2 regions of the Mesorhizobium sp. M0894 genome follow, and region 1 is predicted to be linked to the other one. Evidence: predicted binding sites of a transcription regulator. Region 1 holds the regulator's gene; the other holds the start of a gene.
What was found. The regulator PhoB, encoded in region 1, activates phosphate uptake and scavenging genes when phosphate is short. The targets are predictions, from matches to a motif close to TGTCATNNANCTGTCAT.
Positions count from the first base shown of each region.

Region 2: NKH91_RS27480 (PhoX family protein) is a predicted target of PhoB. The motif match lies at 2,179-2,195, and genes of this name have one in related genera.

Region 1 covers NZ_JAMYOG010000003.1:73,441-78,990, forward strand. The annotation lists gene xylF (D-xylose ABC transporter substrate-binding protein) at 1-663, opposite strand, end outside; gene NKH91_RS06580 (ROK family protein) at 950-2,194, shown strand; gene phoB (phosphate regulon transcriptional regulator PhoB) at 2,204-2,893, opposite strand; gene phoU (phosphate signaling complex protein PhoU) at 2,910-3,617, opposite strand; gene pstB (phosphate ABC transporter ATP-binding protein PstB) at 3,650-4,453, opposite strand; gene pstA (phosphate ABC transporter permease PstA) at 4,450-5,301, opposite strand; gene pstC (phosphate ABC transporter permease subunit PstC) at 5,305-5,550, opposite strand, start outside.
Region 2 covers NZ_JAMYOG010000020.1:25,671-31,220, forward strand. The annotation lists gene NKH91_RS27460 (SulP family inorganic anion transporter) at 1-236, opposite strand, end outside; gene NKH91_RS27465 (helix-turn-helix domain-containing protein) at 418-687, opposite strand; gene NKH91_RS27470 (phosphatase PAP2 family protein) at 1,006-1,707, opposite strand; gene NKH91_RS27475 (hypothetical protein) at 1,722-2,060, opposite strand; gene NKH91_RS27480 (PhoX family protein) at 2,263-4,254, shown strand; gene NKH91_RS27485 (GNAT family N-acetyltransferase) at 4,357-5,037, opposite strand; gene NKH91_RS27490 (MarR family winged helix-turn-helix transcriptional regulator) at 5,034-5,525, opposite strand.

The DNA.
Region 1 (5,550 bases):
GCCGTCGTTAGCGGCGACCACCGCATCGACCTTGTTGTCGTTCGCGGTCAGGAACTGTTCCATGTTCTTCTGGGCGTTGGCCGGCAGCCAGCCGTCGGTATAGGCCTCGCCGACATTCTTGATCTTGCCGCTGTCGATGGCGTCCTTCAGCACTTCCATCGAACCGGCAAAAAGGAAATCGGCATTCGGATCGGCGCCCGAGCCCTTGATGAAGACATAGTTGCCTTCCGGCTTCACCTTGAACACGTCGCGGGCCTGCATGCGGCCGACTTCCTTGTTGTCGAAGGTCAGGTAAAAGACGTCCTTGTTCTCGATCAGCCGGTCGTAGCCGACAACCGGAATACCTTCGTCCAGCGCCTTTTGCACGGCCGGCCCTATCGCCGAGGCGTCCTGCGCCAGGATGATCAGTGCGTTGGCGCCCTGCGAGATCAGGCTCTCGACGTCGGTGAGCTGCTTGCCCGGATTGGACTGTGCGTCGGCGGAGATATACTTGTCGCCGGCAGCCTCGATGGCCGCCTTCATTGCGGCTTCGTCGGTCTTCCAGCGCTCTTCCTGGAAGTTCGACCAGGAAACGCCGATGACCTTGTCCTTAGCCTGCGCCACCGACGCAAGCGCCAGCGTCATGGCGACACCCGCCAGAATGGCGGTCGTGAATTTCTTCATCATATCCTCCCTGCGCCGCGTACGGCGTGACCAATTGGCCCCAAAGGCCAGCTTAGAGGCGCTAATTTTTTCGAGCCTCGAAAAAATACTGGCCCGATCTCCCGCTGCTGTCAACATCGATTCTGATGGATTTTGATGTTGCTGCGACTTTTTTCGAGCTTCGGAATAAACGATGACAGCGCCACCTGCATCTGACACTATTTGCCTCATCCGACACTATTTGTCGGCATTACCGACGGCTTCCGGTTCATGAGCGGCCGCGGCAAACCGGGAGGAAAGCAAAACGATGTCGGTCGGAATCCGCCATGACGATTTGCGCCGGCGCAACCGGGCGATGGTGATCTCGGCCGTGCGCCGGGCCGGCCAGCCATCGCGTACGGAGATCGCCGCAACCACCGGCCTCAGCCATTCGACCATATCGGCGATCTCTTCCGACCTGATACGGGAAGGCATCCTCGCCGAGAGCAAGGCAAGTGAGCCCGTTTCGTTGAAACGCGGTCGTCCGCAGGTCGGCCTCGCCCTCAACCCGGAAGCGGCGGCGGTGCTGACCGTGGTGTTGTCGCTGAATTTCCTGTCGGCCGCCATTATCGACTATACGGGACAGGTGGTCGCCGAGGAACAGCGCCGGCTGGACACGCTGACCATGCCGCGCGACGAGCTGATCCGTGAATGCATGGCCATCGTCCGGCGCCGGCTGCAGGATCCAGACCTTGACGTCCGCAGTGTCGCCCGCATCGCCCTGGCGATTCAGGGCATTACCGACTCCCCTGCACGCGCCATGCTGTGGTCGCCGATCACGCCGCAGACCGACATCGCCTTTGCCGACATGCTGGAGGGCGAATTCGGCATCCCGGCAACGGTGGAGAACGACTGCAACATGATGGCGGTGGCTTTGCGCTGGCGCAATCCGGATCGCTATCGCGACGACTTCATCGCCATCCTGCTTTCGCATGGCATCGGCATGGGGCTGGTGCTGAAGGGCGAACTGTTCACCGGGACGCATTCCTCGGGCGGCGAATTTGGCCACATGATCCATCGTCCGGGCGGCGCGCTCTGCCGTTGCGGGCGGCGCGGCTGCATCGAGGCCTATGCCGGCAACTACGCCATCTGGCGCAACGCCAGACAGATGAGCGACGACAGCGAACCGGTCGCCGACGTCAGCGACGCCGACATGCGAGCACTGGCGGCTCGGGCGCGCGAGAAAGATGGGCCGGAACGCGAGGCCTACCGCAAGGCCGGCGAGGCGCTGGGTTTCGGTCTCGGCTCGCTGTTCGCGCTGATCGATCCGGCACCGGTCGCGATGGTCGGCGCCAGTGCCGCCGCCTTCGATCTGATCGAGCCGGCCTTGCGGAAGGCAATCGCCCAGACCGCCGGCGGTCAGCATTCAGGCTCGATCTCCTTCGATACAGAGCCGAACGAATTGCCGCTGATCCGCGAAGGCTGCGCGATGCGGGCGTTAAGCTTCGTCGACCAGGAGATTTTCGCGCCGGGCGCGCAAATGAGGCCCAGCGTCAGAAAGAACGTAGCCTGACCAGGCGGGTCAATCTTCCCTGATCGCATAGCCGGCACCGCGGATGGTGCGGATGACATCCGGCATCCGGCCGTTGTTGACGGCTTTGCGCAGCCGCCCGACATGCACGTCGACGGTGCGTTCGTCGATGTAGATTGTCTCGCCCCAGACATTATCGAGTAACTGGCTGCGCGAGAAGACACGGCCCGGATGCCGCATCATGAACTCGAGCAGCCGGAATTCGGTCGGCCCGAGCCTGATTTCGCTCTTCTTGCGATAGACCCTGTGCGATTCGCGATCGAGCACGATGTCGCCGACCTTTAGCACGCTGGACAGCACTTCCGGCTTGGCGCGCCGCAGCAGCGCCTTGACCCTGGCCATGAATTCTGGTGTCGAAAACGGTTTCACCAGATAGTCGTCAGCGCCGGTCGAAAGACCGCGCACCCGGTCGCTCTCCTCGCCGCGCGCGGTCAGCATGATGATCGGCAGCCGCTCGGTTTCGGGGCGCACCCGCAACCGACGACAGAGCTCGATGCCGGAAACCGCTGGTATCATCCAGTCGAGCACCAAAAGGTCGGGCACATTCTCCTGCAAACGGATCTCGGCTTCGTCGCCGCGTGTCACCACCTCGACCTGGTAGCCTTCGGATTCGAGATTGTAGCGGAGCAGCACACCCAACGGCTCCTCGTCCTCCACCACCATTATACGTGGTGCGATCATCGGCTGGGCACCCCCATCATGTCACCGGTGCGGACATTGTCGTTTCGTCCTGCTTCGGACGATTGACCGGCAATTGCTCGCCGGTCAGCACATAATACGCATTTTCGGCGATGTTGGTGACATGGTCGCCGATCCGCTCCAGATTCTTGGCGCAGAACAGCAGGTGCGTGCAAGCGGTGATGTTGCGCGGATCTTCCATCATGTAGGTCAACAGCTCGCGGAACACGGACGTGTATTTGACGTCGATGCGCTCGTCGGCGGCACGCAGCTTGGCCAACGCGGCCGCATCGCCTGCAGCATATTCCTCGATGACACCCTGCACCTGGATGAGAACCAGCTGCGCCATCGCATCGATGGAATGCGATAGGTCGCGCGGTGTGACGCTAAGGCCGACCGCACTCACACGCTTGGCGATATTCTTGGCAAGGTCGCCGATGCGTTCGAGGTCGCCCGCCATGCGGATCGCTCCGACCACATGGCGAAGATCGTGGGCCATCGGCTGGCGTTTGGCGATCAGGGTGATGGCGCGGTCGTCCAGTTCGCGTTGACGCGCATCCATGATGGCGTCGTCGGAAACGACGCGTTGCGCCAGCACGTTGTCGGAATTCAACAGGGCCTTGGTCGCCCCGCCGACCATCGAACCGGCGAGGTCGGCCATGTCGCGGATCAGCTTGCTGATCTGTTCGAGATCCTCGTCGAAAGAAGCGACTGTGTGTTCGCCCATGGTCCTGTCCTCATATGCATGATCGGAACGGCTCAGCCGAAGCGGCCAGTGATGTAGTCCTGCGTGCGCTTCTCGCGGGGCGACGTGAAGATCTTCTCGGTCCGGTCGAACTCGACCAGTTCACCCAGATACATGAAGGCTGTCTGGCGCGACACGCGCGCCGCCTGCTGCATGTTGTGGGTGACGATGACGATCGTGTAGTCGGCTTGCAATTCGTCGATCAGTTCCTCGATCTTGGCAGTCGACAGCGGGTCGAGGGCCGAAGCCGGTTCGTCGAGCAGAATGACTTCCGGCTTCACGGCCACGGTGCGGGCGATACAGAGCCGCTGCTGCTGGCCGCCGGACAGGCTCAAGCCGCTGGCGTTGAGCTTGTCCTTGACCTCGCTCCACAGCGCGGCGCGCTTCAACGCCTGTTCGACGCGGCCGTCCATCTCGGACTTGCCGAGGTTCTCGTAGAGCCTGACGCCGAAGGCGATGTTCTCGTAGATCGACATCGGGAACGGCGTCGGCTTCTGGAACACCATGCCGATCTTGGTCCTGAGGAGGTTGAGATCCTGCGACCGGTCGAGAATGTTCTTGCCGTCGAGCAGCACCTGGCCCTCGGCCGTCTGTTTTGGGTAGAGTTCGTAGATGCGGTTGAACACACGCAGCAGCGTCGATTTCCCGCAGCCCGAAGGGCCGATGAAGGCCGTGACACTGCGCTCAGGCAGCGACAGGCTGATGTCCTTCAGCGCCTTGCTCTGGCCGTAGTAGAAGTTGAGATTCTTGACCTCGATCTTCGTCTTCTCGGCGACCGTTTTGGCCATCGTCATGTCTGGGGACAACATCTGTGTCATCTGTCCTCTCTGCGTCCGGTAAGGCTGCGGGCGAGGATGCTCAAGCCCAGAACCGTCAGGGTGATTATGAGTGCGCCGGTCCACGCCAGTTGCTGCCATTCCTCGTAAGGGCTGAGAGCGAACTGGAAGATGGTCACCGGCAGGCTGGCCATCGGCGCGTTGATATTGCTGCTCCAGAACTGGTTGTTGAGCGCGGTGAAGAGCAGCGGCGCCGTCTCGCCGGAAATGCGTGCTATCGCCAGCAATATGCCGGTGACGATGCCGGACAATGCGGCGCGGTATGCGACCGAACGGATCACCACCCAGCGTGGCGCGCCGATCGCGGCACCGGCTTCACGCAACGCGTTCGGCACCAGGTTGAGCATGTCTTCAGTGGTGCGCACGACCACCGGAATGACCAGGATGGCAAGCGCAACGGCGCCGGCAATGGCCGAGAAATGTCCCATTGGCCGCACCATCAGCTCATAGACAAACAAGCCGATGATGATCGACGGCGCCGACAACAGGATGTCGTTGATGAAGCGGACGACGGTGGTGATGCGCGAAAAGCGTCCATACTCGGCCATGTAGGTTCCCGCCAGCACGCCGATCGGCGTGCCGACGACAACGGCGATGATCGTCATCAGCAGGCTGCCCGCGATGGCATTGAGCAGGCCGCCGGCCTCGCCCGGTGGTGGTGTCATCTCGGTGAAGACCGCGAACGAAAGCCCGGCTGTGCCCTTATAGACCAGTGCGCCGAGGATGAGCGCCAGCCAGGCAAGCCCGATGCCGGCGGCGACGACGCAAAGCGCCATCATCACCGAATTCCTGGCTTTGCGGCGGCTGTGGAGCGATGAGGATGTCGACATCGGTCAGGCTCCCGTACGGGCGTCGATCCGCATCAGCATATAGCGGGCGGCGGCAAGGATCAGGAAGGTGATGACGAAGAGGATCAGGCCGAGCGAAACCAGCGAGGAGGTGTAGAGGTCGCCGTCGGCCTCGGTGAATTCATTGGCGATGGTCGCCGAGATCGTCGTGCCCGGTGCGAACAGGGAGGCACTGATTCGATGGGCGTTGCCGATGACGAAAGTCACCGCCATGGTTTCGCCGAGTGCCCG
Region 2 (5,550 bases), on a different contig from region 1:
AGGAAGCCGCCAATGATCGAGGTGTAGAGCCCGCGCTCCGGCGTCACGCCTGAAGCAATGGCAATTGCCATCGACAGCGGCAGCGCCACGATGGCGACAGTCAGCCCGGCGATGGCATCCGCCTTGAAGTGCGCGAGCGTATAGCCCTCGCGCAGCACCGTCACCAGCTTCGGCGTGAACAGTTCGGAAAATGTCGGCCGTGCCGATTGATGCACTGCCCGCCGGGTCTGATCCATCGAGTGCCTTCCCCATGAAACCAAGGAGGCGGCGGGATCGTCGGCAGGACTGTCGGCGGTCGCCGTCGCGACTTGGAGCGGCGTGCGTCCAAATCGACGCACAGGTACACTCCAACACTTTTGAACCGCGCATTGGACTATCCGAAAATCGATTTCGATTTTCGGCGATGCGGCAGTACCGTCAGCCTTGCGGGTTCTGCGGCGTGACAGGCTTGAGGCGAACGCCCCTGCCGCCACGCTCGCTCGCCTGGTTGTCGCCGATCAGCTCGACCCCGGCCTCTTCAAGGGCCTGGATGACCTTCATCAGCGTATCGACCACGCCCCGGACCACGCCGTCGCTCGCTTCCATGCGCTGAATGGTTGGAAGCGAAACCCCGGCGCGCTCGGCGAGCGTCTTCTGGCCGATGCCGGCCAGCGCCCTCGCGGCACGCATCTGCGCGGCAGTGATCATCGGCCAAAACCCCCGTCTGAGTCTGCGATATCACGTATAATACCTTCATTATGATGGTTCAAGCATCATCTTGCATATGTGAAACATGCAGCACTCTTTGCCAGCCGATGCGCTAGCATGCTACAATTTCGGCATCGTTTGGCGGGACATCCATTGCGATCCCGATTTCACAGGCAACGACTCAAAAAGGATGAGCAGGTGAAGGTATTCAATGCGTTGGCGACCTCGACAGCCTTGCTGTCGATGGTTTTCCTGCTGGCAGGCTGCGGCCATGGCCTGATCAACAGGCTGATTTGACCGCAAATCGACTGACATGAGTCAGGTGCCGCCGGCCCGCCCGAGCCATCGCTGCAGGAACCGGGCCGCAAGCCAGCACAGCATCGCCCAGGCAAAGCCGGCGCACCAGCCGGCCAATACGTCGGACGGCCAGTGGACGCCGAGATAGATGCGGCTGATGCCGACCACCACCGTCGTCAGCACCGCCAGCCCGAGCACATAGATCTTCGTTGTCCGCCCGGGCAAAAACCGCGCCGCCATGCTGCCCAGCGTCAAATATGTCACCGCCGACAGCATGGCGTGGCCGCTCGGAAACGAAAGCGATGCCACGTCGGCGAGATGCGAGACCAGATCGGGGCGCGGCCGGTCTATATCGAACTTGAGCACGCTTGACAGGATCTGGCCGCCCGCTACCGCGATGAACATGAGAAGCGCCGCGCCTGGCCTGCGGATGAGGAGCAGATAGACGATCATTGCTGCCGTGATCAGCACCAACACGCTGGCGCTGCCGAGGCTGGTGATGTCGCGCATCGCTCCTTCCAGCCACGCCGGTCCGATCGGATTGTCGGGTTGGCCGGCCTTGCGGAAGGCAAGCAGGATTTCGGTATCGAAGGCATGCGGCGTGGTGGCCCGCGCCATCTCCATTAGCTCCTCGAAGCCCCACAGCCCGCCGGCAATGATCAGCCCGGCCAGCAGAACCGGGAACTCCAGCCAGTTGCGCAGTCTGCTTGCAGTCTTCTTCATCGGCCCGATCGCAGTTACAGCCTTTGCAGATAGGGCCCGAGCGTAATCAGCGCCACAGCTGCGATGGCAAGCACGATGCCGGTCGCCTGCAAGGCATTGACGCGCTCGCCGAAGAAGACCAGCGCCACCACGTTCACCGACACCAGCTGGATCACCGCTGACAGGCTGAACGACACCGACATGCCGAATTCACGGATCAGCCTCAGCATGATCAGATTGCCGAGCGAATAGAGCGCCAACGTCAGCACGATCTTGCCAAAGCTCGGCGCCAGCCCCCATTGCTTCGCCGCCGTAGCCGCCAGCAGGAAGATCACTGTCGAAATGCAGAGCTGCCCAAGTCCCCAGAAACTCACTTTTTGCTCCTCCCGATGCGGTCCTTGCGCGCCTGCCGCAGCTCTTGTTTCCGAAGCGCCGGTCGCGGTCAAGCGGGCTGATGTTGGGCACGAAATCGCAGCTGGCAATTAGCCGGCATGTCATCAAACTGTGACCTGCCGGCGATACCGGATTGGCCAGGCAACACGCTCCAGCAATCCATCCAGCCAGAGGCAGGCCCCTATGACCGAACATCGCACCCCTGACGTCCATTTCCGCACCAGCCTGCTCGAGGAAAACGATGGGCCAGGAGCCAATCCCAGCGACAACCGCACCATGGGTGAGATCATCGCCGCGCGGTTCTCGCGCCGCGGCTTCCTCAAGGGCTCGCTTGCCGTCTCGGCCATAGCCGCTACCGTCAGCCCGCTGGCGCTGATCACCGCCGACAACGCCCGCGCCGCCGAAGGCTCCGCCTTCGCTTTCGACGAGCTCGAGGCCGGCATCGACGACAAGCATCACGTTGCACCCGGTTATGACGCCGACGTGCTGCTGCGCTGGGGCGATCCGCTGTTCGCCGATTCGCCGGAATTCGATCCGACAAAACAGTCGGCGGAAGCCCAGGCCAGACAATTCGGCTACAACAATGACTATGTCGGTTATATCCCGATCGACGGCTCGGCCGAGCACGGCCTGCTGGTGGTCAACCACGAATACACCAATCCGCACCTGATGTTTCCAGGCCTCGTCACCATCGTCGATGGCAAAGCCAAGCAGGCGCCTCTCAGCAAGGAACAAGTCGACGTCGAGATGGCCGCGCATGGCGGCACCATTGTCGAGATCCGCAAGGAAGCCGGCAAATGGCAGGTCGTTCGCGACGGCAAGCTCAACCGCCGCATCACCTCCAACACCGAGATCGCGCTGTCCGGCCCCGTCGCCGGCCACGACCGCGTCAAGACCAGCGCCGACCCGACCGGCACGAAAGTCGTCGGCACCGTCAACAATTGTGCCGGCGGCGTCACGCCGTGGGGCACCTATGTCATGGCCGAGGAGAACATCCACGGCTATTTCTCGGGCGAGCTGCCGCAAGGCCACAAGGAAGCGGCCAATTACAAGCGGCTCGGCATTCCCGAAGGTGCTTATGAATGGGCAGCGCATTACGACCGTTTCGACATCGGCAAAGAGCCGAACGAGCCGAACCGCTTTGGCTGGATCGTCGAGGTCGACGTCCAGGATCCGACTTCGGTGCCGAAGAAGCGCACCGCAATGGGCCGCTTCAAGCATGAGGGCGCCGAATCGATCGTCGCCAAGGATGGCCGTGTCGTCTTCTACCTCGGCGACGACGAGCGCTTCGACTATGTCTATAAGTTCGTCACCACAGGCAAGTTCAATCCGGACGACCGCGCCGCCAATATGGATTTGCTCGACGACGGCACCTTGCATGTCGCCAAGTTTGCCGACGACGGTTCGGTCGAATGGCTGCCGATCGTCTTCGGCCAAGGGCCGCTGACGGCGGAGAACGGCTTTGCCAGCCAGGCCGACGTGCTGATCGAGACGCGCCGCGCCGCCGACCTGCTCGGCGCCACCAAGATGGACCGCCCTGAAGACATCCAGCCCAATGCCGCCAACGGCAAGGTCTATGTCATGCTGACCAACAATTCGAAGCGCAAGGCCGATCAGGTCGATGCCGCCAACCCGCGTGCCGAAAATGCCTTTGGCCACATCATCGAGATCGTCGAGGACGGTGGCGATTTTGCCGCCACCAAGGGCAAGTGGGAGGTGCTCTTGAAATGCGGTGAGCCCTCGGTTGCGGCAGTCGGCGCCACCTTCTCGACCGCAACCACGGCCAATGGCTGGTTCGGCATGCCGGACAATTGCGCGGTTGATTCGACCGGCCGCCTCTGGGTCGCCACCGACGGTCAGGGTCCGAAGGCCACTGGCCGCACCGACGGTCTGTGGGCGGTCGATACGGAAGGGCCGGCGCGGGCGACCTCAAAACTGTTCTTCCGCGTGCCGATCGGCGCCGAAATGTGTGGTCCCCTGTTTGCGCCGGACGACCAGACCGCTTTCGTTGCCGTCCAGCATCCAGGCGACGGTGGCGAGGACTGGGAGGCTTTCGGCCGTCCGTCCTACTATGAGGATTTGTCGACCCGCTGGCCCGACTTCAAGCCGGACATGCCGGTGCGGCCGGCGGTCGTTGCCATCACCAGGCAAGGTGGTGGCAAGATCGCGGTCTGACACGCAGCAAGGTCTTGCAGTCTCAAGGAAGGATTTCGGCGATACGAAATCCTTCCTTCCCGATGCGGGATGCATCCATGCTACGCATTATGCGCCGACGAATCATTCGGTGCGCTGAACCACGGCCACATTCATTGTGCTTCGCAACCTGAAGCCAATGGACTCGTAAAGTCTAATGGCCGTGGCGTTGCTGGCATAAGCGTGGAGATAGGGAATTTCGTCGCGCGCCACTATCCGGTTTGCCACGAATATGGACAACAGCTTGCCCAGGCCACCGCCGCGAAATTTCGGATGTGAGCACACTCCGCTGAGTTCGGTATAGCCAGGTTGCTTCATGCGCTCGCCGGCCATTGCTGCAAGTCTGCCCTCGATTTTCACACCCCAAAAATCGCCCAGGCTCAAGGCTTCGAGCGTGAATGGGCCAGGCTTGGTGACCAACGCCAGAGCCAGCATCTCAGCGGCGTCGTCTCGCGTCAGACGTTGCACGCGCCCGTCGGACACGATCTGCAATGGCTGCTCGGCAATCATCTGAACCCCGGCCGCGGTCGAAGTCGCGGAAAGCCCCGTGGGCAGAGCAATGGCGTCCGCTTGAAGCAGGATCACACTCTCGCCCGGGGAGACAAGCTTTTCGAGCGCCCGCAGGCTTTCCGCGTCGTCCGCGCCAGTGGCGGCGAAAGGAACAATCGACGGCCGATATCGCCTGGCGAGGTTGCCACCTTGCGCGAAGGCCTGATGTCGCGTCTGAAGCGCGCTCCAGATCGGGCGGTCAAGCAGGTGTTTCATTGCACGGCATCTCTCGGTTTTGGTGCACGACGGTCGAGAGGAGCCGCGGCGAGGCCGTCCTCGATGGCGGCCAACTGATCGAGAAGCGGCCCCGAAAGATCCGCGCACAGATCCGCGACGGCGTTCTCGATGCGCGGCCAGACCTCGCGCTTTGCGACATCGACCAGCCGCCGGCCGTCCCTGGTGAGGGAGACGATCCTGCGCCGCTGGTCATCGATCGACGGACTGACCTCGAGCAATCCCAACTCGGCGAGAAGCGAGACGCTTCGCGTTACGCCTGGCTGCGCGATGCCAAGGGATTGCGCCAGTTCCCCGACAGGCAGGGGGCCTAGCCTGTCGAGCGCGGCCAGCAGTGGGTACTGGCTCGCCTGAACCGGAACATCCAGCCGGTCGAGAAGGCGCTGCGCCTCCGCTTGCAGTTGCTCGCCTATACGCTTCATCCTGCTGCCCAGGCACAGGAAGCCAAGCGATCGTATGACGTCTTCCATAGGCCAATCCGCCTCGCGATAAATC